4 regions of the Streptomyces sp. NPDC018263 genome follow, and region 2 is predicted to be linked to each of the others. Evidence: riboswitches for the same ligand, from Rfam matches in the RefSeq annotation. Region 2 holds a riboswitch; each other region holds the start of a gene.
The links. Region 2 has a riboswitch for cyclic di-AMP ahead of ACZ3HQ_RS14965 (M23 family metallopeptidase). Riboswitches for the same ligand answer to the same signal wherever they lie in the genome.

Region 1: linked by a shared signal. The riboswitch ahead of ACZ3HQ_RS17725 (transglycosylase family protein) and the one ahead of ACZ3HQ_RS14965 (M23 family metallopeptidase) in region 2 are both predicted to bind cyclic di-AMP.
Region 3: linked by a shared signal. The riboswitch ahead of ACZ3HQ_RS27515 (C40 family peptidase) and the one ahead of ACZ3HQ_RS14965 (M23 family metallopeptidase) in region 2 are both predicted to bind cyclic di-AMP.
Region 4: linked by a shared signal. The riboswitch ahead of ACZ3HQ_RS04610 (transglycosylase SLT domain-containing protein) and the one ahead of ACZ3HQ_RS14965 (M23 family metallopeptidase) in region 2 are both predicted to bind cyclic di-AMP.

What each region holds. Positions count from the first base shown of each region.
Region 1 is NZ_JBVHFA010000005.1:464,512-471,679, forward strand. It holds gene ACZ3HQ_RS17715 (cytochrome P450 family protein) at 1-1,032, shown strand, start outside; gene ACZ3HQ_RS17720 (transglycosylase family protein) at 1,156-2,181, shown strand; cyclic di-AMP (ydaO/yuaA leader) riboswitch at 2,384-2,562, shown strand; gene ACZ3HQ_RS17725 (transglycosylase family protein) at 2,567-3,277, shown strand; gene eno (phosphopyruvate hydratase) at 3,601-4,881, shown strand; gene ACZ3HQ_RS17735 (FtsB family cell division protein) at 5,044-5,520, shown strand; gene ACZ3HQ_RS17740 (DUF501 domain-containing protein) at 5,567-6,124, shown strand; gene ACZ3HQ_RS17745 (Ppx/GppA phosphatase family protein) at 6,121-7,062, shown strand.
Region 2 is NZ_JBVHFA010000004.1:569,838-577,005, forward strand. It holds gene ACZ3HQ_RS14955 (HPr family phosphocarrier protein) at 132-413, shown strand; gene ACZ3HQ_RS14960 (GntR family transcriptional regulator) at 588-1,271, opposite strand; gene ACZ3HQ_RS14965 (M23 family metallopeptidase) at 1,471-2,214, opposite strand; cyclic di-AMP (ydaO/yuaA leader) riboswitch at 2,227-2,380, opposite strand; gene ACZ3HQ_RS14970 (M16 family metallopeptidase) at 2,605-3,993, opposite strand; gene ACZ3HQ_RS14975 (M16 family metallopeptidase) at 3,990-5,384, opposite strand; gene ACZ3HQ_RS14980 (DNA gyrase/topoisomerase IV subunit A) at 5,697-7,168, shown strand, end outside.
Region 3 is NZ_JBVHFA010000010.1:101,815-108,982, reverse strand. It holds gene ACZ3HQ_RS27525 (ATP-dependent Clp protease proteolytic subunit) at 1-531, shown strand, start outside; gene ACZ3HQ_RS27520 (hypothetical protein) at 539-847, shown strand; cyclic di-AMP (ydaO/yuaA leader) riboswitch at 1,220-1,402, shown strand; gene ACZ3HQ_RS27515 (C40 family peptidase) at 1,406-1,879, shown strand; gene ACZ3HQ_RS27510 (ATP-binding protein) at 1,991-2,461, opposite strand; gene ACZ3HQ_RS27505 (8-amino-7-oxononanoate synthase) at 2,683-3,813, opposite strand; gene bioB (biotin synthase BioB) at 3,994-5,208, shown strand; gene ACZ3HQ_RS27495 (adenosylmethionine--8-amino-7-oxononanoate transaminase) at 5,201-6,478, shown strand; gene bioD (dethiobiotin synthase) at 6,480-7,168, shown strand, end outside.
Region 4 is NZ_JBVHFA010000001.1:975,035-982,202, reverse strand. It holds gene fahA (fumarylacetoacetase) at 1-1,123, opposite strand, end outside; gene ACZ3HQ_RS04625 (carboxylate--amine ligase) at 1,414-2,640, shown strand; gene ACZ3HQ_RS04620 (FAD-dependent oxidoreductase) at 2,685-3,887, shown strand; gene ACZ3HQ_RS04615 (HAD family hydrolase) at 3,953-4,771, shown strand; gene ACZ3HQ_RS04610 (transglycosylase SLT domain-containing protein) at 4,837-5,319, opposite strand; cyclic di-AMP (ydaO/yuaA leader) riboswitch at 5,324-5,523, opposite strand; gene ACZ3HQ_RS04605 (polyprenyl synthetase family protein) at 6,108-7,118, shown strand.

The DNA of each region.
Region 1 (7,168 bases), on a different contig from region 2:
ACCCACCTGCTGAACATCGACCCGCCGGACCACACCCGGCTGCGCCGGCTGGTCAGCAAGGCGTTCACCCCGCGCCGGGTCGCCGAGTTCGCGGGCCGGGTGCAGGAGCTGACGGACGACCTCATCGACCGGTTCGCCGAGAAGGGCTCGGCCGACCTCATCCACGAGTTCGCCTTCCCGCTCCCCATCTACGCCATCTGCGACCTGCTCGGCGTCCCGCGCGAGGACCAGGACGACTTCCGGGACTGGGCGGGCATGATGATCCGGCACGGCGGCGGGCCCAGGGGCGGGGTGGCGCGTTCGGTGAAGAAGATGCGGGGCTATCTCGCGGACCTCATCCACCGCAAGCGCCAGGCACTCCCCGCCGAGCCCGCGCCCGGCGAGGACCTCATCTCGGCGCTCATCCGGGCCTCCGACCACGGCGAGCACCTCACCGAGAACGAGGCCGCCGCCATGGCCTTCATCCTCCTGTTCGCCGGCTTCGAGACCACCGTCAACCTCATCGGCAACGGCACCTACGCGCTGCTCACCCACCCCGAGGAGCGCCGCAGGCTGGAGCTCTCGCTGGCGGCGGGGGAGACCGGCCTGCTCCAGACCGGGGTGGAGGAACTGCTGCGCTACGACGGGCCGGTGGAGCTGGCGACCTGGCGTTATGCCACCGAGCCGCTCACCATCGGCGGCCAGGACATCGCGGCCGGGGACCCGGTGCTGGTGGTCCTCGCCGCGGCGGACCGCGACCCGGAGCGGTTCGCCGACCCGGACCTGCTGGACCTCGGCCGCCGCGACAACCAGCACCTGGGGTACGGACACGGCATCCACTACTGCGTGGGCGCCCCGCTCGCCCGGCTGGAGGGCCAGACCGCGCTGGCCACCCTGCTCACCCGGCTGCCGGACCTCGCCCTGGCGGCCGATCCGGCCGAACTCCGCTGGCGCGGCGGGCTGATCATGCGTGGACTGCGGACACTGCCGGTGGAGTTCACACCGGTCGGTCCCCGTCGTGAAGGCGCACATGACGGGCGTTCAACTATGTGATCTTCACGTGATCTCTGCGGCATGAACTTGTGACAAGTGTTCGTCTGACGCTACGTTCACCCATCAGTGTGGCGCCGAGCACCACTTGCCACGCCGAAACGCTGTCGCACGAAAGGCAACCGCATGCTCTCCGGGAACGGTAGGCACCGTCGCCCCCGCCAGGCTCCGGCGCTCCTCGTCGCGGCGGGCGTGACCACGTCCGCCATCGCGATCCCGCTCCTCGGGGCGGCGAGCGCCAACGCGGCCGACGGCACCACCTGGGACAAGGTCGCCGAGTGCGAGAGCGGTGGCTCCTGGAGCGCCGACACCGGCAACGGTTACTACGGCGGCCTCCAGATATCCCAGGACGACTGGGACAAGTACGGCGGCACGCAGTACGCGGCCAGCGCCGACCAGGCCAGCCGTTCGCAGCAGATCTCGGTGGCCGAGAAGATCCTGGCCGACCAGGGCACCACCCACTGGGCCACCTGCGCCCTGCTCGCCGGACTCACCTCGAACTCCGGCTCGGTGGACGTCGACACGGGCGTGAGCGAGTCCCCCTCCGCCGGCCAGGGCGGCTCGGACAAGGACGCCGGCAAGTCGAGCGAGGCTCCCGACGCGGGTGCTTCGTCCGATGGTTCCGACTCGTCCGGACTGGGCAATTCCTCCCCGCCGTCCGACTTGTCCGACTCCTCCGCCAAGGAGACCGGCAAGCCGTCCCCGAGCGCCGGCGAGAAGGACGCCTCCGTCGACGCCGGGAAGGACGCCGGCGCCTCCCGCTCCGACGCGTCCGCGCCCCCGGCCGCCGACCCCGGCTACAAGGACGGCGGTTCGCCCTCCAGTGCCCCCGCGGCGGAGGACGACGAGTCCTGGGAGGACGGCGGCTCCTGGAGCCTCGTCGACACCGGCGACCTCGGCGGCGGCCGTCACCGGGGCGGCAACGCCGACGAGAGCGTGACGGAGGGTCAGCACACGGCCGGCACGGGCCGCCACGCCACCGCCTCTCCGGGCACCTACACCGTCCGCGCCGGTGACACGCTCGGGTCCATCGCCGACTCTCTGGACGTGGACGGCGGCTGGGAGGCCCTGTACTCCGCGAACAAGCAGGCCATCGGCGCGAACCCGAACCATGTCGACCCGGGTCAGACCCTCGAAGTGCCGGGCGAATAGGGCGAACAGACGGCGCACAGCGGCATTTGACGCCCCGCTATATTCTTATATGTCCTATTTGGCGAAAGTGTGGGATGACTCTCAGAAGACCTGATCGTCTTTGAATTTCGCCGCGCGGCATGTCTACGGTCGGGACCGCTCGTCACCACGAGCACCCGTGGCCGCAACGCCGAATCCTGCCAGCGGCCGTCGGGGACAACCGTCGCGTCAAGCGCCGTAGGCAGGAGCGGGGGACCCAAGGTAGGTGCCCGAACCGGTGACTGACACCGGGACGGGCTTGGGGTGGAGCCACGCCTTCCGGAAGTACCGGGGAGGGGTGGCCGGGCAACTCAACCGGCCCGAACCCGACAGCTCACCTCGCAGGCGTCGGTGAGGGGATCGATCCATGCTGTTCTCCAGCAAGGGCAAGCACCGTCGCCCGTCCAAGACCGTCCGTGTCCTCGCGCTCGCCGGTGTCGCCGGCGCGGCCGTCGCGGGCCCGGTGATGGCGTCGGGCAGCGCCTCCGCCGCCACCGGTTCCGAGTGGGACGCCGTCGCCCAGTGCGAGTCGGGCGGCAACTGGTCCATCAACACCGGCAACGGTTACTACGGCGGGCTCCAGTTCTCCGCCTCCACCTGGGCCGCGTACGGCGGCACGCAGTACGCCTCCACCGCCGACAAGGCGAGCAAGGAGCAGCAGATCACCGTCGCCGAGAAGGTGCTCTCCGCCCAGGGCAAGGGCGCCTGGCCGGTCTGCGGCACGGGTCTGTCCAGCACGCCGTACAGCGGTTCCGCCGCTCCGGCGAGCCCGGCTCCCTCCACGGACACCACGTCGGAGGACAAGGCCGCGGCCGACACCTCCGAGCGCACCGCCGACGACCAGGCCGCCTCCCGCTCCACCGAGCGTCCGGACGCGAGCAAGACCGTCACCACGCCGACCGGCGGCAAGGTCAAGAAGGGCGACGGCGAGTACAAGGTCGTCAAGGGCGACACGCTCAGCTCCATCGCCGCCAAGCACAAGGTCCAGGGCGGCTGGAAGAAGCTGTTCGACCTGAACAAGGACATCGTCGAGAAGGCCGACTTCATCTTCCCCGGCCAGATGCTCCACCTGAAGTAACCGCGACCCGCTCGGCGGCCCGGCCCCCGAACCGTCCGGCCTCCGAGCTTCCGGTCCCCTGACGGACCCCCCGCCCCGGTGCGCGTTCCCCCCGCGCGCCGGGGCGGTGCGCGTTCCCCGACCGGCCCGCCTCCCCGCCCGCAGCCTTTGCCCAGAACCCTTTGTTCCGGGCGGGAACAATGGGTACGGTCTCCCTGTCCCACCCCGTCCACGAGGCGGTCGGTCGACGGCCGACGCCCCTGGGACGGTTAGGCTCTAGACGCAAGGCGTGCCACCCGCGCACGCCCCGCACCCATCGCGTCACATCCATGAAGGAGATGCTCGTGCCGTCCATCGACGTCGTCGTAGCTCGGGAAATCCTGGACTCCCGAGGCAACCCCACGGTCGAGGTCGAGGTCGGCCTCGACGACGGCAGCACGGGTCGTGCCGCCGTCCCGTCCGGCGCCTCCACCGGTGCCTTCGAGGCCATCGAGCTGCGTGACGGTGACCCGAACCGCTACCAGGGCAAGGGTGTCGAGAAGGCCGTCCTCGCCGTCATCGAGCAGATCGGCCCGGAGCTGGTCGGCTACGACGCCACCGAGCAGCGCCTGATCGACCAGGCCATGTTCGACCTGGACGCCACCGACAACAAGGGCTCGCTCGGCGCCAACGCCATCCTCGGCGTCTCCCTCGCCGTCGCCCACGCCGCCTCCGAGGCCAGCGACCTGCCGCTCTTCCGCTACCTGGGCGGCCCCAACGCGCACCTGCTCCCGGTGCCGATGATGAACATCCTGAACGGCGGCTCGCACGCCGACTCCAACGTGGACATCCAGGAGTTCATGATCGCCCCGATCGGCGCGGAGTCCTTCTCCGAGGCCGTCCGCTGGGGCGCCGAGGTCTACCACACTCTCAAGAAGGTCCTGAAGAACAAGGGCCTCGCCACCGGTCTCGGCGACGAGGGCGGCTTCGCGCCGAACCTCGGCTCCAACCGTGAGGCCCTCGACCTCATCCTGGAGGCCATCAAGGAGGCCGGCTACACCCCCGGCGAGCAGATCGCCCTCGCGCTCGACGTCGCCGCGTCCGAGTTCTACAAGGACGGCAAGTACCTCTTCGAGGGCAAGGAGCGCTCCGCCGCCGAGATGACGGAGTACTACGAGGAGCTGGTGGCGGCCTACCCGCTGGTCTCCATCGAGGACCCGCTGTTCGAGGACGACTGGGCGGGCTGGAAGGTCCTCACCGACCGCATCGGCGACAAGGTGCAGATCGTCGGCGACGACCTGTTCGTCACCAACCCCGAGCGCCTCGCCCGCGGCATCGAGGAGGGCGTCGCCAACGCCCTGCTGGTCAAGGTCAACCAGATCGGCTCGCTGACCGAGACCCTGGACGCCGTCGAGATGGCCCAGCGCAACGGCTACAAGTGCATGATGTCCCACCGCTCCGGCGAGACCGAGGACGTCACCATCGCCGACCTGGCCGTCGCCACCAACTGCGGCCAGATCAAGACCGGTGCCCCGGCCCGCTCCGAGCGCGTCGCCAAGTACAACCAGCTCCTGCGCATCGAGGAGATCCTCGACGACGCCGCGGTATACGCCGGGCGCAGCGCCTTCCCGCGCTTCAAGGGCTGAGACCCCGGCGGGTCGGCGCGAGCCGGCCCCGCCCGTCGTACGTACGTCCCCGGACCCGGTCCCGTACCGTGTCCGGGGACGTACGCGCGTGTGAGCCCAGCACGCGCGCGGCACCACAGGCACAGCACAAGACGCACAGGCACAGTGGAGGCGGAGAGCCAGATGGCCGCGAGGGACCGGGACCGTTTCTCCACCACGACCAGGCTGCGGCTGCTCGGTGAGCAGACGGCGGCCCGCGTCTACCGCTCCCAGACCAAACGGCAGGCCCGCCGCTCCCGCCTCACCGGCCGCGCCGCCCTGCTGGCCCTGGTGCTGTGCTCGATGATCGTGGCGCTCGCCTACCCGATGCGGCAGTACGTCTCCCAGCGCGCCGAGATTGCGGACCTGAGGAACCGCCAGGAGCAGGCCCGTGCCCGGGTGGAGCAGCTCAGGGACGTCAAGGCCCGCTGGCAGGACGACGCCTACGCCGAACAGCAGATCCGGCGCAGGCTGCACTATGTGATGCCCGGCGAGACCGGGTACGTCGTGATCGACCCGGGCGCCGCCAAGCAGTCCCGCACCGACCGGGGCGCCGCCCACCGGCCCTGGTACGCCAACGTCTGGGACGGCGTCGACAAGTCCGACGCCTCCGACCAGTGACCGGCACCCGCCGGTGACCGAAGACAAGCCACTTACGGAAGCAGTCATGGAAACGCCCCCGCCCCACACCCCGCGCACCGAGCCCACCGAGGCGGACATCGCCGCCTTCGAGCTCCAGCTCGGCCGCCCGCCGCGCGGCCTGCGGGCCATCGCCCACCGCTGCCCCTGCGGCCAGCCGGACGTCGTGGAGACGGCGCCCCGGCTGCCCGACGGCACGCCCTTCCCGACGACGTACTACCTGACGTGCCCCCGCGCCGCCTCGGCCATCGGCACGCTGGAGGCCAACGGCGTCATGAAGGAGATGACCGAGCGGCTGCAGACCGACCCGGAGCTGGCCGCGGCCTACCGGGCGGCGCACGAGGACTACATCCGGCGCCGGGACGAGATCGAGGTGCTGGCGGGCTTCCCCAGCGCGGGCGGCATGCCCGACCGGGTGAAGTGCCTGCACGTCCTGGTCGCCCACTCGCTGGCCGCCGGGCCGGGCGTGAACCCGCTGGGCGACGAGGCCATCGCCATGCTGCCCGAGTGGTGGGCGAAGGGCCCCTGCGTGGTGCCGGGCGCCTGCGCGGCCGAGGCCGAGTCCGGTGCGGAGGAGCAGCGATGACGCGCGTGGCCGCCGTGGACTGCGGCACCAACTCCATCCGCCTGCTGGTCGCGGACGCCGACCCCGAGACGGGCGAACTGACCGACCTGGACCGCCGGATGACGATCGTCCGGCTCGGCCAGGGCGTCGACCGCACCGGCCGCCTCGCCCCCGAGGCGCTGGAGCGCACCTTCGCCGCCTGCCGGGAGTACGCCCAGGTCATCCGCGAACTCGGCGCGACCAGGGTGCGGTTCGTCGCCACCTCCGCCTCGCGCGACGCGGAGAACCGGGACGAGTTCGTGCGCGGGGTGGTGGACATCCTCGGTGTGGAGCCGGAGGTCATCACCGGCGACCAGGAGGCCGAGTTCTCCTTCACCGGCGCGACCAGGGAGCTGTCCGGCGGCGACCACTTCGACAAGCCCTACCTGGTGGTGGACATCGGCGGCGGCTCCACCGAGTTCGTCGTCGGGGACGACCACGTGGGCGCCGCGCGGTCGGTGGACATCGGCTGTGTGCGGCTGACCGAGCGGCACCTGGTGCACGACGGCAAGGTCACCGACCCGCCGGCGCACGAGCAGGTGGCCGCCATGAGGACGGACATCGCGGCCGCGCTGGACCTGGCCGCCGAGACCGTGCCGCTCGACGAGGCGCGCACCCTGGTCGGGCTCGCGGGCTCGGTCACCACGGTGGCCGCCATCGCGCTGGAACTGCCGGAGTACGAATCCGCGCGCATCCACCACTCCCGGATCTCGCGGGCCCGCGTCCGCCAGATCACCGAGTGGCTGCTCAGCTCCTCGCACGCCGAGCGCGCGGAGATCCCCTGCATGCACCCCGGCCGGGTGGACGTGATCGGCGCGGGCGCCCTGGTGCTCCTCTCGATCATGGAGCGAACCGGCGCCGAGGAGGTCGTCGTCAGCGAGCACGACATCCTCGACGGCATCGCGTGGTCCATCGCCTGACCGCGCCCGACCGCTCCGACGCCCGTACCGGCATGGCTTGTTACCGTCCAGTAGTGTGCGGCTGAGCAGCCGGGACGTCGTTTGAGCGCCCCCGCGGGGCGGTCGA
Region 2 (7,168 bases):
GAAGTCGGGCCGAGGCCGCGGTCCGACGGCCGGTACGGAGAGGTTCCGGGGCGGTGAAGTGCCGCTCCGGGCACGCTTCGCCGTATGGGAAACTGGTCTAGACAACCTGAGAGACTGAAGGGCAGCATCACATGGCTGAGCGCCGCGTCAACGTCGGCTGGGCCGAGGGCCTCCACGCCCGCCCCGCTTCCATCTTCGTCCGAGCCGCCACGGCCACAGGCGTCCCGGTCACGATCGCCAAGTCCGGCGGCACCCCGGTCAACGCGGGCTCGATGCTGGCCGTCCTGGGCCTGGGCGCCCAGGGTGGCGAGGAGATCGTCCTCGCCTCCGACGCCGACGGCGCGGAGGCCGCGCTGGACCGGCTGGCCAAGTTGGTCGCCGAGGGCCTGGACGAGCTGCCCGAGACGGTCTGACCGCATTCTCGGCGGAAGCCGCGTCGCTCCTTTTGCGGGCGGCGCGGCTTCCGTGTTTCCGCGCGTTCGTTCAGGCACCTCGAATTGCGCGCCGTCGGCAATTGACGGCACGCCGGAAAAGGGCAGCACAATTGCCCGGCACGCGAATATCCCTCTTTGTATACAGCGCCCGTGTTAATTCCGGAGTCCCGCTGTGTTTACAGCATGTTGCGCGTGCCGGGCGCGGTCGCCCGGGGCGGTGCGCAGCCGGTGGGCGAGGGTCGCGCGCTCGGTGTGCAGCGCGGTGACCGCCCGCGCCCGCTCGCTGTCGCCGCGCGCCACCGCGTCCACGATCGCGCCGTGCTCCGCCCAGGTCTCCGGTGGCCCGGCCGGGCCTTCCACCGTGTACATCCAGGCGATCTTGCGGCGGAGCTGGGTGAGCGCCGAGGTCAGCGCGTGGCTGCCGCACGCCTGGGCGAGCGTCTCGTGGAACCAGCCGTCCAGCGCGCGCAGGTCGTCGCTGTTGCCGAGCCCGGCCCGCTCCTGACCCAGTCTGACCAGGCCGCGGAGCACCTTCAGATGGGCCTCGGTGCGCCGCTGGGCGGCCCGCGCGGCACCGAGCGGCTCCAGCAGCAGGCGCATCTCCAGCAGGTCGGCGGCCTCCTGCTCGCTGGGCTCGGCCACGCAGGCGCCCGCGTGGCGCCGGGTCACCACGAAGCCCTCCGCCTCCAGCGTGCGCAGCGCCTCGCGGACGGGGACACGCGAGACGCCGTACCGGCGGGCGAGGACCTCCTCGGTGAGCCGGCCGCCGCGCTCGTGGACCCCGGCGACGATGTCGTCCCGGATCGCCGTGCACACCGAATGCGCCGGAATTCGCATGACCCACCTCCGCCTTAATGCCCGTGAAACGCCGGCGACAGCGCTTGTCCCGTGACTCTATGACAATGCGCGAGGATTTCCGATGGCCTACCGGAATCCATGGCTATTTTTTGGACAGCACCCGTTGGACAGCACCCGGGGGAAATCGCGCAGCGAAAAGCCCCGGCCGGGTGGGCCGGGGCTTTTCGGGACCGGAGGGTCAGACGTTCACGCCGTGCTTGCGGAGGTAGGCGACGGGGTCGACGTCGGACCCGTAGTCGGGGCCGGTACGGGCCTCGAAGTGCAGATGCGGGCCGGTGACGTTGCCGGTGGCGCCGGACAGGGCGATCTGCTGGCCGGGGACGACCCGCTGGCCCACGCTGACGCCGATGGACGACAGGTGCCCGTACTGGGTGTACATCCCGTCGGCCATCCTGATCACGATCTCGTTGCCGTACGCGCCGCCCCAGCCGGCGGAGACCACGGTGCCGGCGCCGGCCGCGTGGACCGCGGTGCCGCTGGCGGCGTGGAAGTCGATGCCGGTGTGCGAACCGGACGACCACAGGGAGCTGGAGGACTGGTAGGCGGTGGAGACGTAGGAGCCGGTGATCGGCATGACGAAGGAGTTGAGGCGCTCGCGCTCGGCCTTGCGGGCGGCGCGCTCCTTGGCCTCGCGGGCCCGCTCGGCGGCGGCGCGCTCGGCGGCCTCCTCGGCGGCCTTGCGCTCGGCGGACGCTTTCTGGGCGGTGGCCTGCGCGGCGATCTCGTCGGCGAGGGTGTCGCTGACGGCGATGACGGGGGTGAGGCCGGTGTTCTCGACGGAGTTGTCCGCGGCGAGCGCCGGGGAGGCCGAGAGGGTGCCGACGACACCGGTGGTGAGGGCCGCGACACCGGCCGCCGTAGCGGTGGTGCGCTTGACCCGGCCGGGCTTGCGGTGCTTCCCGGTGGCGCACATGAACGCCATGAGCAGGCTGTTCCTTTCCTTCCCTCTCGCCTACCGGGTTAGCTGACGGGTTCGGAGCAGGAAGGTCTCCTACGGCCGCCCTCGCATCAGCGCGGGCGCCCGATTCACCCCAGGGACTGCGGTGGGTCCCCGGCTCCCCCTACGGGGGACTCGGCGATGGCTGTCCGGTGCCGCGGGCGCGGCGCACTGCCTGACGAACAGCCCGGAAGAAGCTAAAGGGGACCGGAGCGGATCTTCAAACGGGTCCGGACTTTTGTAGCGCATCCCACACGTCAGAGGGGGTAACCTCCGCCCCAATCCGGACATTTGGTGACCGGTGTTCGAGGATGCTCCCGAACACGCGTGTGGGCCCTGACGACTTGTGTGCCATCAGGACCCACTCGCGTCCGCCTACTCGGCCGAGACCACCTTCACCTCGCCGATGCCGAGCGCCTCGACGGGCTCCTTGATCTGCGCGGCGTCGCCGACCAGGACCGTGACCAGACGGTCGGCCGGGAAGGCGTTCACCACGGCGGCCGTGGCCTCCACGGTGCCGGTGGCGGCCAGCGTGCGGTACAGCTCCGCCTGGAAGTCGTCGGGGAGGTGCTGCTCGACCTGGTCCGCGAGGGTGCCGGCGACGGCGGCGGCCGTCTCGTACTTCAGCGGGGCCACGCCCACGAGGTTCTGCACGGCCACGTCCCGCTCGGCGTCGGTCAGGCCCTCGGCCGCCAGCGTGTGCAGCACCGTCCACAGGTCCGCGAGCGCGGGGCCGGTGTTCGGGGTGTCCACGGAGCCGCTGATGGCGAGCATCGCGGCGCCGGTGCCGTCCGGGGCGGAGCGCAGCACCTGGCCGAAGGCGCGCACGCCGTAGGTGTAGCCCTTCTCCTCGCGCAGGACGCGGTCCAGGCGGGAGGTGAGGGTGCCGCCGAGGCAGTACGTGCCGAGCACCTGGGCGGGCCACACGCGGTCGTGCCGGTCGGAGCCGATCCGGCCGATGAGGAGCTGGGTCTGCACGGCGCCGGGCCGGTCCACGATGACCACACGGCCGGTGTCGTCGGCGGTCACCGGCGGCACCGGGCGGGCCTGGCCCGGGGTGCCGGTCCAGGCGCCCAGGGTCTCGGCCAGCAGCGCGTCGAGGTCGATGCCGTCGAGGTCGCCGACGACCACCGCGGTGGCGGTGGCGGGGCGCACATGGCGGTCGTAGAAGGCGCGGACGGCGCCCGCGTCGATCTTCTCGACGGTCTCCTCGGTGCCCTGGCGCGGCCGGGACATGCGCGCGGAGGCCGGGAACAGCTCCTTGGACAGCTCCTTCGCGGCGCGCCGGGCCGGGCTGGCCAGCTCGTGCGGGATCTCGTCCAGGCGGTTGCGGACCAGGCGCTCGATCTCGCTCTCCGCGAAGGCGGGGGCGCGCAGGGCGTCCGCGAGCAGGGTGAGGCCCTTCTCCAGGCGGGAGGCGGGCACCTCCAGGCTGAGCCGGACGCCGGGGTGGTCGGCGTGCGCGTCCAGCGTGGCGCCCGCGCGCTCCAGCTCGGCGGCGAACTCCTCGGCGGAGTCCTTGTCGGTGCCCTCGGAGAAGGCGCGCGCCATGATGGTGGCGACGCCGTCGAGACCGGCCGGTTCGGCGTCCAGGGGGGCGTCGAGCAGCACCTCGACGGCGACGACCTGCTGGCCGGGGCGGTGGCAGCGCAGCACGGTCAGGCCGTTGTCCAGCGTGGAGCGCTCGGGCGCCGGGAACGCCCACGGCTTGGCCTCGCCGGCCTGCGGCTGGGGGTGGAACTCCATGGGGGCGAGCTCGGTCACTTGGCCGTCTCCTCGTCGTGGTTGCCGGCCTCTACGGTGGCCTCGTGCTCCGGGTCGTCGGGCAGGTCGATGTCCTCGACGGCCTCCGGGGACTTCGGCTCGTAGACGAGCACGGCGCGGTTGTCCGGGCGCAGGCGGGCCTTGGCGACCTCGCGGACCTCCTCGGGGGTGATGTCGAGGACCCGCTGGACGGCGGACAGGGCGAGCTGCGGGTCGCCGAACAGGACGGCGTACCGGCACAGTTCGTCGGCGCGGCCCGCGACGGTGCCGAGCCGGTCCAGCCACTCGCGCTCCAACTGGGCCTGGGCGCGCTCCATCTCCTCCGGGGTCGGGCCCTCCTCGGCGAAGCGGGCCAGCTCCTCGTCGATGGCGGCCTCGATGACCGGGACCTCGACGTCGCCGGAGGTCTTCACGTCCAGCCAGCCCAGCGAGGGGGCGCCGGCCAGCCGGAGGAGGCCGAACCCGGCGGCGACGGCCGTACGGTCGCGGCGCACCAGGCGGTTGTAGAGGCGGGAGGACTCGCCGCCGCCCAGGACGGTGAGGGCGAGGTCGGCCGCGTCGGACGCGCGCGTGCCGTCCTCCGGGAGCCGGTAGGCGGCCATCAGGGCGCGCGCCGGGACCTCCTCGACGACGACCTCGCGCAGCTCGTCCCCGATGACCTCGGGCAGCGAGCCGTCGCGCGGGGCGGGCTTGCCGTCGTGGCCGGGGATGGAGCCGAAGTACTTCTCGACCCAGGCCAGCGTCTGCTCGGGGTCGATGTCGCCGACCACGGAGAGCACCGCGTTGTTGGGCGCGTAGTAGGTGCGGAAGAACGCGCGGGCGTCCTCCAGCGTGGCCGCGTCCAGGTCGGCCATGGAGCCGATCGGGGTGTGGTGGTAGGGGTGGCCCTCGGGGTAGACCATGGCGGTCAGCTTCTCGAAGGCGGTGCCGTAGGGGACGTTGTCGTAGCGCTGACGGCGCTCGTTCTTGACGACGTCGCGCTGGTTCTCCATCGACTCGTCGTCCAGCGCGGCCAGCAGGGAGCCCATCCGGTCGGCCTCGAGCCACAGGGCGAGTTCGAGCTGGTGGGCGGGCATCGTCTCGAAGTAGTTGGTGCGTTCGAAGCTCGTCGTACCGTTGAGCGAGCCGCCCGCGCCCTGGACCAGCTCGAAGTGGCCGTTGCCCTTGACCTGGCCCGAGCCCTGGAACATCAGGTGCTCGAAGAGGTGCGCGAGGCCGGTGCGGCCCGCCACCTCGTGGCGGGAGCCGACGTCGTACCAGAGGCAGACCGCCGCGACGGGGGTCAGGTGGTCCTCGGAGAGCACCACGCGCAGACCGTTGGCCAGGCGGTGCTCGGTCGCTGTCAGGCCCCCGGAGCCTGCCTGGGCTGTGGTCGTGTGACCCATGGGCATGTACGTCCCTTCGCAAGCGGTGGCGGTCGAGTGAAACCGCGGTTTTCCTGCCGTTCCTGCCACTGTATGCAAAGCGTGCGAGGGCCCGGCGGAGTTCCCGCCCGACGTACGCCCACAGCGGATCGACTAGCCTGCGTCAGGCGTGCTCATGGCGAGCGCGCTCCCGGGCCGGCGTACGGCGGTGGAGCGCGGGGCCGCCGAGCACCGTGGGCCGACCCGTACGGACCGGGTCGCGGCCCGCGTTGTCAGTGCCCCGGTCCACAATGGTCCCCGTCCGATCCGTCCCACGCCTTCAGCAAGGAGCCGGCAGCGATGGCCCGCCGCAGCACCAAGACCCCGCCGCCCGACGACTCGTACGAGGAGAAGATCCTCGACATCGACGTCGTGGACGAGATGCGCGGCTCCTACCTCGAATACGCGTACTCGGTCATCTACTCGCGTGCACTGCCGGACGCCCGGGACGGTCTGAAGCCGGTGCACCGCCGCATCGTCTACCAGATGAACGAGATGGGCCTGCGCCCCGAGCGCGCCTACGTGAAGTGCGCGCGCGTGGTCGGCGAGGTCATGGGCAAGCTGCACCCGCACGGCGACGCGTCGATCTACGACGCGCTGGTGCGCATGGCGCAGCCCTTCTCGATGCGCGTCCCCCTGGTCGACGGACACGGCAACTTCGGCTCCCTGGGCAACGACGACCCGCCGGCCGCCATGCGGTACACCGAGTGCCGGATGGCCGCCGCGGCGGGCCTGATGACGGAGTCCATCGACGAGGACACGGTCGACTTCGCGCCGAACTACGACGGCCAGGAGCAGGAGCCGGTCGCCCTCCCCGCCGCCTTCCCGAACCTGCTGGTCAACGGCTCCTCCGGCATCGCGGTCGGCATGGCGACCAACATGGCGCCGCACAACCTGCGCGAGGTCATCGCGGCCGCCCGCCATCTGATCAAGCACCCCAACGCGGACCTGGACGCCCTGATGCGGCACGTCCCGGGCCCCGACCTGCCCACCGGCGGCCGGATCGTCGGCCTGGACGGCATCCGGGACGCGTACGCGACCGGCCGCGGCTCCTTCAAGATGCGCGCGACGGTCGCCATCGAGGCGGTGACCGCCCGCCGCAAGGGCCTGGTCGTCACCGAACTGCCCTTCGCGGTCGGCCCGGAGAAGGTCATCGCGAAGATCAAGGACCTGGTCAACGCGAAGAAGATCCAGGGCATCGCGGACGTCAAGGACCTCACCGACCGCGAGCACGGCCTGCGCCTGGTCATCGAGATCAAGAACGGCTTCGTGCCGGAGGCGATCCTGGAGCAGCTCTACAAGCTGACCCCCATGGAGGAGTCCTTCGGCATCAACAACGTGGCGCTGGTGGACGGCCAGCCGCTCACGCTGGGCCTCAAGGAGCTGCTGGAGGTCTACCTCGACCACCGCTTCGAGGTCGTGCGCCGGCGCAGCGAGTTCCGCCGGACCAAGCGCCGCGACCGGCTCCACCTGGTCGAGGGCCTGCTGACCGCGCTCGTCGACATCGACGAGGTCATCCGGGTGATCCGGTCCAGCGAGAACTCCGCGCAGGCCAAGGAGCGCCTGATGGAGCGCTACGGCCTGAGCGACATCCAGACCCAGTACATCCTCGACACGCCGCTGCGCCGCCTCACCAAGTACGACCGGATCGAGCTGGAGGCGGAGAAGGACCGGCTCAACCAGGAGATCGAGGAGCTGACCCGCATCCTGGATTCGGACGCGGAGCTGCGCAAGCTGGTCTCGGGCGAACTGGCCGACGTGGCCAAGAAGTT
Region 3 (7,168 bases), on a different contig from region 2:
CACCGGATCGTGCTGCTGGGCACGCCGCTGGACGACGCGGCGGCCACCGATGTGATCGCCCAGCTCATGCAGCTCGAACACGCCGCCCCGGACCGGGACATCACGCTGTACCTGAACTGCCCCGGCGGCGACTTCCACGCCATGACGGCGGTGTACGACACGATGCGCTACGTCGGCTGCGACGTGGAGACCTACTGCCTCGGCCAGGTCGTCTCGGTGGCCGCCGTGCTGCTGGCGGCCGGGGCGCCGGGCAAGCGGTTCGCGCTGCCCGGCTCGCGGGTGGTGCTGCGCCAGCCGGAGCTGGCCGAGCCGGTGCGGGGGCAGCCCAGCGACCTGGAGATCAAGGCGGCGGAGCTGGTGCGGGCGCGGGAGCTGATGGAGGAGCTGCTCGTCCGGCACACCGGCCGGGACGCCGCCACCGTCCACGCCGACCTGGAGCGCGAGCGGGTGCTGGACGCCACCGGCGCCCTGGAACACGGCCTGGTCGACGGGATCGTGGGCGCCCGCGAGAACCTGCCCGGCGCCCGGTGAGCGGGCCGTGCTGCCGGAGGAGCTGCCGCCGCTGCCCGCGCTGACCCGGGCCGAGGGCGAGCTGATCGACCGTTACCTGGAGGCGGCCGACCTGCTGGGCCGGGCCAACCCGGCCCGGCACGGGGACACGTACCGGGCCCTCAGGGCCGCGCAGGCGCTGGTCCGCACGGCGGCCGCGCTCCGCGACGCGCTCGCACTGATGCACGGACGGGGCGAACGGGAGCTGCACGGGCGCACGCTGGCACACGCCCTGCGGGTGCTGGACGGGGAGCGCCGCACCGCGCGCGTCGCGCTCCCGCCCGACGGTGTCGGCTGACCCGGACACCGCCTACGGCCGGACGGGGCCCGGCGTGTCGTCCGCCGAGCCGAAACAGGCCGAACGTGCTACCGCCGACCGGTGTATCTCCGGGCCCGTTTCCGGGCCCGCCGACTTGCGCGCGAAGCCCCCTGCGGGCCGCAGCGCGGCGACCGAAGCCCAGGTCCGGGGCCGTGGAGGGGAGTTGACGGCGGCTCGGACACACCCCTGTCCACCCGAACGGGTGAGTGGTGAGTAACACCACAAACCCCCGGTTCCATTGGGATTTTCGGACAGGAGTGGGCCAAGATCCCTGACTGACGACAAGACCCCGCCACAACGGCGGGGCGCATCCGGGCGGACGCCGAGTCCTGCCGCCACCCGGATGACCGGTCGACAGAAGTGCATCGGCAGGAGTGGAGGACCCGAGCAAGCCGGGTCGCCGGGACGGATGTCCGCGAGTCGCGGACGATCGTGCCGAGCAGCCCTTGGGGTGAAGCCGTGGTGACACGGCCGGGCAACTTCGCCAGCCCGAATCCGACAGGTCATCCTTCACAGGCGGCTGACGAAGGGTTGCGCATGACTGCGCTCAATCGTGTCCCGTCGCTGATGGCTCGGGCCGGCACCGCCTCGGCCCTCACCCTGGCCGCCGTGGGCGGCTCGATCATGGTGCCGGGTCTGGCCACCGACGCCTCCGCCGCGACCACCGCGTCGAAGGCACTGAAGGTCGCGGCGTCCAAGAAGGGCGCCCCCTACCGCTACGGAGCCACCGGGCCGGGCCGCTTCGACTGCTCGGGCCTGACGCTGTACTCGTTCAAGAAGGCCGGCAAGAAGCTGCCGCGCACGGCAGCCCAGCAGTACAACAAGACGCACCACATCTCCTCGGGCCGCCGCAAGGCCGGTGACCTGGTGTTCTTCCACTCGGGTTCCAGCGTCTACCACGTCGGCATCTACGCCGGTAAGGGCAAGATCTGGCACGCGCCGAAGACCGGGGACGTGGTGCGGCTCCAGAAGATCTGGACCAAGAGCGTCTGGTACGGCCGGGTCAACTAGGTCCGGCGGGACACGGCCGGGGACGGCCTCAACGGGCGTACGCGCGCCCCGAGGCCGCTCCCGGCGCCCACCGGGGCCCACCGGGGCCCTCAGTCGGCCCTCAATGGGCTCTCAGCGGGCCGGAGAGGGCTCCGGGCAGGCCGTGGCGGGCCGCGGCTGGCTCGGCACGCACCAGGGCAGCTCGACGAAGACCGTCTTGCCGCCCTCGCGGGTCGGGCGGACGCGCAGCTTGCCGCCGCACTCGACGGTGAGGCACCGGATGATGGCCATACCGCGCCCGTTGTCCTGGGCGACGGCGGCCGGAAGTCTCTTCGGCATCCTCGGGTGGCTGTCCGTCACCCCGATGAGCAGCAGCTCGTCACGGGCCAGTACGACGTCCACGGTGAAGGTGGGCGACTGGCCCAGGGTGTGCTGGACGGCGTTGGTGGCCAGTTCGGAGACGATGAGGCGCACGGTGTCGGTGACCTCGTCGTCCGCGGGGAGCCCCCAGCTCGCCAGCGTGCCCACCACGTAGGACCTGGCCGTGCGGACCGAGGCGGGATCGCTCGGCAGAGTGACGGATGCTTCCAGATGGTCTGCCATGGCGAAGTCGTCCCTTTCCCACGGGTGCGCCCGCCGTCCTCCCACGGGCCGCGCGGCGACGCGGGGCGGAGGTCGGGCATGATCCCGCTCTGGTGCCTGCACGCCAGCCTGCCATCACGGAAGCGGTCCGGTGAACCAACCCCCCAGATACGCGGACATCTGTCGCTCAACGGGGTGAACTCTGCGACGCGAGACCGTATTTGACGGGGTTTTTCCGGGCCTCAGCAGGGCCGAACGGCGGTGATGACCCGTACGGCCCGTTCGATGTCCGCCTCCGACAGGTCCGCGCGCGCGGTCAGCCGCAGCCGGGAGACGCCGTCCGGGACGGACGGCGGGCGGAAGCAGCCCACCGACAACCCCTCGGCCCGGCAGTCCGCGGCCCAGCGCACGGCGGCCTCGGGGGACGGCGCCCGTACGGAGACCACGGCCGCGTCGGGCCGTACCGCCGCGAGGCCCTCGGCGGTCAGCCGGGCGTGCAGTTCGGCGGCGACCGCGCGGACGCGGGCCGGGCGCTCCGGTTCGCGCCGGAGCAGGCGCAGCGCGGCGAGCGCGGCGCCCGCCGCGGCGGGGGCGAGGCCGGTGTCGAAGATGAACGTCCGCGCGGTGTTGACCAGATGGCCGATCACCCGCGCCGGGCCCAGCACCACCCCGCCCTGGCTGCCCAGCGACTTGGACAGCGTCGCCGTGGCCACCACGTCGGCCGCGCCGGCGAGCCCCGCGGCGTGAACCGCGCCCCGGCCGCCCTCCCCGAGGACGCCGAGGCCGTGGGCGTCGTCCACGACCAGTCCGGCTCCGTGTTCCCGGCAGGCGCGGGCCAGCGGGCCGAGGGGCGCCGCGTCGCCGTCGACGGAGAACACCGTGTCGGAGACGGCGACTGCCTCTCCCTGATGGGTCGCCAGGACCTTGGCCACGGCCTCCGGCTCGGCGTGCGCGACGACCTGGGTGGTGCCGCGCGCCAGGCGGCAGCCGTCGATGAGGGAGGCGTGGTTGCCCGCGTCGGAGACGATCAGCGAGCCGTGCGGGCCGAGCGCGGTGACGGCGGCGAGGTTGGCCGCGTAGCCGGAGGACAGCACGAGGCCCGCCTCGAAGCCGCAGAACTCGGCGAGTTCGGTCTCCAGGCGGGCGTGCAGCTCGGTGGTGCCGGTGACCAGCCGGGAGCCGGTGGCGCCGCCGCCCCAGGTGCGGGCCGCCCCGGCCGCGCCCTCGGTGACCTCCGGGTGGCGGGCCAGGCCCAGGTAGTCGTTGCTCGCCAGGTCCAGCAGGGGCGAGTCGGCGGGGCGGGGGCGCAGGGTCCGCAGGAGTCCGGCGCGGCGGCGCGCCTCGGCCTGCTCGTCGATCCAGCCGAACGCCATGGCTCCTCCGGGGGCTTGCTCTGGTGGGCGCTTGTGCAGACACCAGATTTTGTAGACAACAGACAGACACTAGCGGCGGGGAGAGCCGCCCATGATGTGGCAATACCCACACGGTGAACCCGGGTCGTTGTGCGAAGTCTCCTTGGCCCGGAGCGGTCGGGTAGGACAGGATCAACCCTCATGGACCTGCTGAACACGCTGGTGGACAAGGGACTGCGGCGCGAGACGCCGACGCGCGAGGAAGCGCTCGCCGTGCTCGCCACCTCCGACGACGACCTGCTCGATGTGGTGGCCGCGGCCGGCAAGGTGCGGCGGCACTGGTTCGGCCGCAGGGTGAAACTCAACTATCTGGTCAACCTCAAGTCGGGCCTGTGCCCGGAGGACTGCTCCTACTGTTCGCAACGCCTGGGCTCCACGGCGGGCATCCTCAAGTACACCTGGCTCAAGCCCGACCAGGCGTCCGAGGCGGCGGCCGCCGGGCTCGCCGGGGGCGCCAAGCGGGTCTGCCTGGTGGCGTCCGGGCGCGGTCCCACCGACCGGGACGTGGACCGGGTCTCGGACACCATCAAGGCCATCAAGGAACAGAACGACGGTGTCGAGGTGTGTGCCTGCCTGGGCCTGCTCTCCGACGGCCAGGCGGAGCGGCTGCGGGCGGCGGGCGCCGACGCCTACAACCACAACCTCAACACCTCCGAGTCGACCTACGGCGACATCACCACCACCCACACCTACGCCGACCGGGTGGACACGGTGCACAAGGCGCACGCGGCCGGTCTCTCCGCCTGCTCGGGTCTGATCGCGGGCATGGGTGAGCGCGACGAGGACCTGGTGGACGTGGTGTTCGCGCTGCGCGAGCTGGACCCGGACTCCGTTCCGGTGAACTTCCTGATCCCGTTCGAGGGCACCCCGCTGGCCAAGGAGTGGAACCTCACCCCGCAGCGCTGTCTGCGCGTCCTGGCGATGGTCCGCTTCGTCTGCCCGGACGTGGAAGTGCGGATCGCGGGCGGCCGTGAGGTGCACCTGCGTTCGCTCCAGCCGCTCGCGCTGCATCTGGCCAACTCGATCTTCCTCGGTGACTACCTGACCAGCGAGGGCCAGGCGGGCAAGGCCGACCTGGACATGATCGCGGACGCCGGGTTCGAGGTGGAGGGCGCGGACCAGGTGACGCTGCCGGAACACCGGGCGGCTGGCGGCGGGGGCGGCTGCGGGTCGCACGCGGCGGCGGGCGGGTGCGGGCCGGACGCGGAGGCTTCCGGGTGCGGGCCGCACGCCGGGGGCGGGGTCTGCGGTACGGCCCCGGTCGCGGCCGAGGCGCCCGCGTCCGCCGAGCCGCGCACCGACCTGGTCGCCGTGCGCCGCCGGGGTGCCGGGACGGACCTCGCGCCCAATGCGTGACCCGGGTACGGCCGAGCTGCTGGAGCTGGACCGGCGGCATGTGTGGCATCCGTACGGTCCGATGCCGGGCCGGAGCGAACCGCTCGTCGTGGAGTCGGCGAGCGGGGTCCGGCTGCGGCTGGCGGACGGCGCGGAGCTGGTCGACGGGATGTCGTCCTGGTGGTCGGCGATCCACGGCTACCGGCATCCGGTGCTGGACGAGGCCGCGCGCGAGCAGTTGGGGCGGATGAGCCATGTGATGTTCGGCGGGCTCACCCACGAGCCCGCCGTACGGCTGGCGAAGCTTCTTGTCGACATGTCGCCCGAGGGGCTCGAGCACGTCTTCCTGGCGGACTCCGGGTCGGTGTCCGTCGAGGTGGCCGTCAAGATGTGCCTCCAGTACTGGCGTTCGCTCGGCCGCCCCGGCAAGCGGCGCCTGCTGACCTGGCGCGGCGGGTACCACGGCGACACCTGGCACCCCATGTCGGTGTGCGATCCGGAGGGCGGTATGCACGGGCTGTGGTCCGGCGCGCTGCCCCGCCAGGTCTTCGCGGACGCGCCGCCCGCCGGCTACGAGGAGGCGTACGCGGAGCACTTGCGGTCCCTGATCGAGCGGCACGCGGACGAACTGGCCGCCGTGATCGTGGAGCCGGTGGTACAGGGCGCGGGCGGGATGCGGTTCCACTCCCCCGCGTATCTGCGGGTGCTGCGCGAGGCGTGCGACGCGCACGGCGTACTGCTGGTGTTCGACGAGATCGCCACCGGCTTCGGGCGTACGGGCGCGCTGTTCGCGGCGGAGCATGCCGCGGTCTCGCCCGATGTGATGTGCGTGGGCAAGGCGCTGACCGGCGGTTACCTCACGCTGGCGGCGACCTTGTGCAGCGCGCGGGTGGCCGACGGCATCTCGCGCGGCGAGTTGCCGGTGCTCGCGCACGGACCGACCTTCATGGGCAACCCGCTGGCCGCCAACGTGGCGTGTGCCTCGCTGGAACTGCTGCTCGGGCAGGACTGGCGGGGCGAGGTCAAGCGGATCGAGTCCGGCCTGCGGGAGGGTCTCGCCGGGGCCGCGGAGCTGCCCGGCGTCCGGGACGTGCGCGTGCTGGGCGCCATCGGGGTGGTCCAGCTCGGTCACGAGGTGGACATGGCGGCCGCGACGCGGGCCGCCGTGCGGGAGGGCGTGTGGCTGCGCCCCTTCCGCGATCTGGTCTACACGATGCCGCCGTACGTCACGGACGACGCGGACGTGGCACGGATCGCGCGCGCGGTGTGCGCCGCGGCGCGGGAGGGATGACATGCCGGTACTGGTGATCACGGGCACGGGCACGGAGATCGGCAAGACGATGGTGACGGCCGCCGTGGCGGCCTCCGCTGTCGCGGCCGGCCGCTCGGTGGCCGTCCTGAAGCCCGCGCAGACGGGCGTGGGTCCGGACGAGCGCGGCGACGCCGACGAGGTGGTCCGCCTCGCGGGTCCGGTCACGGCCCGCGAACTGGCCCGCTACCCCGACCCGTTGGCCCCCGCCACGGCCGCCCGCCGCTCCGGGCTCCCTCCCGTCCACCCCCAGGACGTGGCGGAAGCCGCCGCCAAGCTCGCCACCGACCACGACCTGGTCCTGATCGAGGGCGCGGGCGGCCTCCTGGTCCGCTTCGACCCCGCGGGCAACACCCTCGCCGACGCGGCGGCCCTGCTGAACGCCCCGGTCCTCCTGGTCGCCCCGGCCGGCCTGGGCACCCTGAACGCGACGGAGCTGACGGCCCGCGAACTGAAGCGCCGCGAGCTGGAGTTGACCGGCGTGGTCATCGGCTCCTGGCCCCCCTCCCCCGACCTCGCCACCCGCTGCAACGTCACCGACCTCCCGGAGGTCGCGGGAGCCCCCCTCCTGGGCGCCCTCCCCCAGGGCACCGGCACCCTGCCCCCTGCGGACTTCCGCACCCAGGCCCCGGCCTGGCTGTCCCCCCGCCTGTGGGGGACGTGGGACGCGGA
Region 4 (7,168 bases), on a different contig from region 2:
CCTCCAGGAACGCCCGCTTCCCATCGGGGAGTTCGAGCGGATCGCGCCCGTTCCAGGTCAGCTCCAGCAGCGACCCCCGCTGCCCCTCGGCCGGCCCGCTGACCGTGCCGGAGGCGTAGAGGTCACCGGTGCGCAGCGAGGCGCCGTTCACCGTGAGGTGGGCGAGCTGCTGGGCGGCGGTCCAGTACATGGTGGAGAAGGGCGGCTCGGCCACCACCTGGCCATTGATCGCGACGGAGATCCGCAGGTCGTAGCCGCCGGGCTCGACGCCGGGGGCGGAGTCGTCCAGGTAGGGCAGCAGCGGGTGGGTGCGCTCGGGCGGGGCCACCCGCGCGTCGTCCAGCGCGGCCAGCGGGGTGATCCACGCCGAGACCGAGGTGGCGAAGGATTTGCCGAGGAAGGGGCCGAGGGGCACGTACTCCCACGCCTGGATGTCGCGCGCGGACCAGTCGTTGAGCAGGCAGAGGCCGAAGACGTGGTCGCGGAACGCGGTCAGCGGGACCGGGGTGCCCTGCGCGGAGGGCACGCCCACCACGAAGCCGACCTCCGCCTCGATGTCGAGCCGGATCGACGGCCCGAAGACCGGGGCCGGGTCGGCGGGGGCCTTGCGCTGGCCGGAGGGGCGGACCACATCGGTGCCGGAGACCACGACCGTGCCCGCGCGGCCGTGGTACCCGATGGGCAGATGCTTCCAGTTGGGGGTGAGCGGGTCGGGGGAGTCGGGACGGAAGATCTGCCCGACGTTCCGGGCGTGGTGCTCGGAGGCGTAGAAGTCGACGTAGTCGGCCACCTCGAACGGCAGGTGCAGCGTGATCTGCGACAGCTCGTGGAAGTGGGGCTCGGCGGCGGCCCGGTGCGCGGGCCGGGTGACCCAGTCGGTGAGCGCCGCGCGCACCTCGGCCCAGACGGCGGGACCGGAGGCCAGCAGCGGGTTGAGGTTTGGCGCGCAGAGCATGTCCGCGTGCGGGAAGTCCAGCGCACGGGCGGCGGCGCCCGCGTCCAGCACATGGTCGCCGAGCCGGACGCCGATCCGGCGATCAGTGCTGCCGGACGGCGAGAACACGCCATAGGGCAGGTTGTGCGGACCGAAGGGGTCGCCCTCGGGAACGTCGAACGGTGGCACGGGGGGCATGGGGTGCTGCCTCACTCTCATCCGCGTCGGCCTGGGTTGATGATCCATAGCGTCGGGCCACACGTTACGGCCGGAACCGGTGTGTTGGGCAGGGTGCGACGGCCGGTGGGGGGCATGTCTAAAGAGTTCGCAACGTCCGAGTAGTGCTTGTCGGAGGGAAGTGTTCCGGCTTAGCGTCCTTCGGGGGACACGGACGGGGTGGGTCCGGTCCAAAAGGGGGACACGTGGGGGGACCCGTGGCCGGAAGACGCTTTGGCGCGCCCATCGAGGCGGACCGCGAAGTGCCTGGCCTGATAGTCAAGTTCGGCGGATATCCGCTGCACCACGGCGGCGTCGGCGCGATCCGCAGCCTCGGCCGGCTGGGCGTGCCGATGTATGCCATCACCGAGGACCCGTACACCCCGGCCGCCGCCTCCCGCTATCTGCGGCGGGCGTTCGTCTGGCCGACGACCGGCGCGGAGGAGCCGGAGCACCTGGTGGAGGGGCTGCGCCGGATCGGGCGCCGCATCGGCCGCCCGGCCGTGCTGATCCCGACCGACGAGGAAGCGGCCGTTCTCATCGCCGAGCACCAGGACGAGCTGTCCGGCACCTTCCTCTTCCCGCCCGTCGACCCGGCCCTGCCGAGACGGCTGGCCAGCAAGCAGGGGCTGCACGAGCTGTGCGAGGAGCACGGTGTCGCCAGCCCCACGACCGTCTTCCCGACCTCGTACGACCAGGTCGTGGCCTTCGCGGACGAGGCGCTCTTCCCGGTGGTGGCCAAGAACCGGGAGGCGTTCGTCCGGCGCAGCCGCCCGGCGGTCGGCGGCACCACCCGGATCGGCAGCCGCGCCGGACTGCTGGCCCTGGCCCGCGACTGGGGCGACGACCCCGGGGTGATCCTCCAGGAGTACCTGCCGAGGGAGGCGGCCGAGGACTGGATCGTGCACGCCTGCTTCGACGCGGACGCCAACCCGCTCGCCGTCTTCACCGGCGTCAAGGTCCGCTCCTGGCCCCCGCACGCGGGCATGACGGCCCACGCCTACGTGGTCGACAACCCCGAACTCGCGGACCTGGCGACGAGGTTCGTGAAGCGGCTCGGCTTCGCCGGGGTGGCCGACCTCGACCTGCGCTTCGACCGCCGCGACGGCCAGTACAAGCTGCTGGACTTCAACCCCCGGATGGGCGCCCAGTTCCGGCTCTTCGAGAGCGAGTCGGGCGTGGACGTCGTACGGGCTTTGCATCTGAACCTCACCGGCCGGGCCGTGCCCGAGGGGGAGCAGCGGGCCGGGCGGCGGTTCGTCGTGGAGAACATCGACCTGCCCGCCCTGCTCGCCTACCGGCGCAGCGGCTACACCACGCCGTCCGCCCCCGCGCGGGCCGAGGGCACGGAGCTGGCGTGGCTCGCGGGCGACGACCCGATGCCGTTCCTCACGATGCTCGCCCGCTTCGGCCGCCCCGGCGCGAAGCATCTCTACCAGCTCTGGCGGACCAGCCGCCGGGGCGGCGGCACCTCGCACTCCACGAAGTAGGCAAGGCCACGCACGTGGCGCACAGCGTCCTGGGGAGGGACTTCGTGATCCGACCGGTTGCAGTCATCGGGGCCGGGCCGTACGGCCTGTCCACCGCCGCCCATCTGCGGGCGCGCGGCCTCCCCGTACGGGTCTTCGGCGACCCCATGGTGAGCTGGCGCGCGCACATGCCGGAGGGGATGCTGCTGAAATCCACGCCGGCCGCATCGAGCCTCGACTGCCCGCAGCCCGGCCACACGCTCGCCGACTACTGCGACGCGGCCGGCGTGCGGCGCCTGGTCACCGACGAGGACATCATCCCGGCGGAGACCTTCATCGCGTACGGGGAGTGGTTCCAGCGGCGGCTGGTGCCGGATCTGGAGCGGGTCCGGGTGGTGTCGGTCGAGCGGGGGCGCCCCGGCGGGTTCGAGCTGAAGCTGGACTCGGGGGAGCAGTTCGCCGCGCGTGCGGTGGTGGTCGCCACCGGGCTCTCCGGCTTCGCCCACCTGCCGCCGGAGCTGGCCGGAGCGGCCTTCGACGGGCCGGCGCCGGTCACGCACAGCTCGCTCCACCACGACCTCGGCCGGTTCGCGGGCAAGGAGCTGATCGTCGTCGGCGCCGGCCAGTCCGCGCTGGAGACCGCCGCCCTCGCCGCCGAGGCGGGCGCGGCGGTACGGGTCGTCTCGCGCGGGAGGGGGAAGGTCGCCTTCGGCGCGCCGCCCTGGAAGCAGCCGAGGTTCCGGCCCGAGTCGCCGTTCGGCCGCGCCTGGTCGCTGTGGGCGCTCAGCTACTACGCCCAGCCCTACCGCTTCCTGCCCGAGGGCGCCCGGCACCATCTGGTCCGCCGGGTGCTCGGGCCGCTCGGCGCCTGGTGGCTGCGGGACCGCTTCGAGGGGCGGGTGCAGGTGAAGGAGGTGGCGCGGGTGGTGTCCGCCGAGACGGTGGACGGCGCACCGGTGCTCACCGTGCGCACCCACGGCGGCCGCACCGACCGGCTCACCGCCGACCACGTCATCGCGGCCACCGGCTACCGGGTCGACCTGGCCGCCCTGGACTTCCTCGGCCCCGGCCTGCGCACGGACCTCGCGGTCACCCGCGGCGCCCCGCGCCTGGGCCCCGGCTACGTCTCCTCGCTGCCCGGCCTCTACTTCACCGGCCTGCCCGCGGCAGCTTCGTACGGCCCGGTGATGCGCTTCGTGTGCGGTACGGAATTCGCCTCCCCGAGGCTGGCGAAACACCTGGCGGCGGCCCATGGCGCGCGGAGCTGAGCGACGCGTCAACTCCGGTACCGGGGTGGTGAGTCGGGAGGACCGGTGATCCGTATTCTCTGGTCATGGCCGCACCCTCCCCTCGCTCCCGTCCCTCGCTCATCGCCACCGACCTGGACGGGACGCTGCTGCGCGGCGACGACACGGTCTCCGCCAGGTCGCTCGCCGCGCTCGCGGCGGCGGCACGCGCCGGTGCCCGGCACCTGGTGGTGACGGGCCGCCCGGCGCCCCGCGTACGCCCCCTGCTGGCCGCGCTCGGCGGCACGGGGCTCGCGGTGTGCGCGCAGGGCGCCCAGGTGTACGACGCCGCCACCGGCACCCTGCTGTGGTCGGTCCGGCTGGACCGGGAGCTGGCCGAGACCGCGCTCGGCAAGATCGAGGCCGAGGTCGGCCAGGTGCATGCGGCCGCCGACCAGGACGGTGTGGACGGGCTCACCCTGATCGAGGCCGGCTACCGCATGCCGCACCCGACCCTGCCGGCCGTACGGGTGGAGCGGCGCGAGCAGCTCTGGCGGGCGCCGATCAGCAAGGTGCTGCTGCGCCACGACCGGCTGTCCGACGACGAACTGGCGGCCACCGCCCGCTCGGTCGTCGGCTCGCTGGCCACGGTCACCATGTCGGGACCCGGCACGGTGGAACTCCAGCCCTGCGGCATCACCAAGGCGACCGGGCTGGCGCTGGCCGCCGAGCACCTGGGCCTCGGCCGCGCGGACACGGTGGCCTTCGGGGACATGCCGAACGACATCCCGATGTTCCAGTGGGCGGCCCACGGCGTCGCCATGGCCGGCGCCCACCCGGAACTGAGGGCGGTGGCCGACGAGGTGACCCTCTCCAACGAGGACGACGGGGTGGCCGTCGTCCTGGAGCGCCTGTTCCCCCGCTGACGCCGACGGCCCCCGCCGCACGCGCGAGGCGTGCGACGGGGGCGTGGTTCGGCGGCTGTACCGGCTTAGTACGGGCCGTTGACGTTGTCGATCGAGCCGTAGCGGTGGTACGCGTAGTTGCAGGCGGCGGTGATGTTGGCGACCGGGTTGTACGGGTCGAAGGACGTGCCGGCGACGTGGTACGTGCGGAAGGTCGGGTCGATCACCTGGAGCAGGCCCTTGGACGGGGTGCCGTTGATGGCGTTGATGTCCCAGTTGTTGATGGCCAGCGGGTTGCCCGAGGACTCGCGCATCACGTTGCGGTGGATGCCGTTGTAGGTGCCCGGGATGCCCTTCTCGGCCATGATCGCCAGGGACTGGCGGATCCAGCCGTCGAGGTTGTTCGGGTACACGGCGGAGGCGGCGGCGGGCTTGGCGGCCGGGGCGGCGGAGGCGCTGGTGGCGCCGATGAGGGGGAGCGCGAACATCGCGGCACCGGTACCGGCGACGGCGAGCGTGCGGACGAGGCGCTTGGTGCGGGCACGGCGCGGCTGAGCAGCAGCAGACATGTCGGTGTTTCCTCTCCGTCGCCTGCGAGGTGAGCTGTCGGGTTCGGGCGGGGAGGTGCCCGGCCGCGTCGTCCCCGGTGCCCGTCGGACACCGGGGACGATTTCGGCTTCACCCCGAGCCGTCCCGGCGCGACATGGGTCGCACCGGTCCGGCGGCTTACCTGGGTCCCCCGCTCCTGCCGTACGAATGAGTTCGTGAGTGGGTGTGCCAGGCGCGGCAGGATTCGGCGTTCGCCTGACAGGGCGGGAACGTATGCGACCGCACATGTCCGGAACAAGTAGTGGATTCACCCAAAGCGCTAGTTGACCTTGGTCTGTCCCAAATGGCCTACTTGATCCTTTGCGTCCGCCAATCCTCAACTTCCGTACCGCGCACGGTAAGAAGGGGGTGAGAGGGGGGCTTTGGGGGGTAGGCGCGTCAGGGCGGTCCGCGTGAGCCAACTCACGGAATCGCAAAATACGCAAAATCAGACATGGGGGATTATGTGCATTTGAGCCGTCTGTGGGTATTAGGGAGTGTCGGTCCCCCGCAGACGGAACCTCTCGGACCCTCCCGCTCGTTGGCCCGGTGTGACCCCCGTGGTGTCGGATCGCCCGACCGAATCCCCCTGCACCGGCCGTTGTCCACCCATTCGGTACATGACGGACGAAATCCGATACCTCACGAGCTGGACCGGTGGGTGCGATCGGTGATCGAAAGAGGACCGGATACGCTGCCTTGACTGATGGCAGCGACCTATCGACAAGCCGTGAAGTCGCCAGCAGACACCAGCAGACAGGAGAACCTCGTGACCGTCGTCGGGCCGTTCGGGCTGAGCGTGCGGGACCAGGCACTGGAAGCCGATGTCCAGGCCGGACTGGCGGCTGTCGAGGCGGGCCTGCTAGAGGCCACCAAGAGCGACGTCCCCTTCATCACCGGGTCCGCCCAGCACCTGGTGCGGGCCGGCGGCAAGCGGTTCCGTCCGCTGCTCGTGCTGCTGGCCGCCCAGTTCGGCGACCGGCACGCCCCGCGCATCGTGCCCTCGGCCGTCGTCGTGGAGCTGACCCACCTGGCCACGCTCTACCACGACGACGTCATGGACGAGGCGGCCGTGCGGCGCGGCGTGGACAGCGCCAACACCCGCTGGGGCAACTCGGTCGCGGTGCTCACCGGCGATTTCCTCTTCGCCCGCGCCACGCAGATACTCGCCGATCTCGGCCCCGAGGCCGTCCGGGTGCAGGCCCTCGCCTTCGAGCGTCTCGTCACCGGCCAGATAATGGAGACCGCGGGTCCCCAGGACGGCCGCGACCCGGTCGAGCACTACCTCGACGTGCTCTCCGGCAAGACGGGCTCGCTGGTCGCCGTGTCCTGCCGGTTCGGTGCCATGATGTCCGGCGCCGAGGAGAGCGTGGTCGACGTGCTCACCCAGTACGGCGAGCGGCTCGGCGTCGCCTTCCAGCTCGCCGACGACGTGCTGGACATCGCCTCCGACTCCGACGAGTCCGGCAAGACCCCCGGCACCGACCTGCGCGAGGGCGTGCCCACGCTGCCCGTGCTCCGGCTGCGCGAGCGTGCCGCCCGGCTCGGCGAGCCCGCCGACCTCGCGCTGTGCGAGCTGCTGGACTCCGACCTCAGTGACGACGCCCGGCTCGACGAGGCGCTCACCGCGCTGCGCGCCCACCCCGCGCTGGAGCAGGCCCGCCGCGACGCGGTCCGGTACGCGGAGGAGGCCCGCGCGGCCCTCGCCCCGCTGAAGGACTGCACCGCCAAGTCCGCCCTGATCGAACTGTGCGACGCCGTGGTGCACCGGGCGGGCTAGCGCGCACGGGCGCTCGTACGACCCCTACGGGTCGGTGCGGGCGCCCGGTC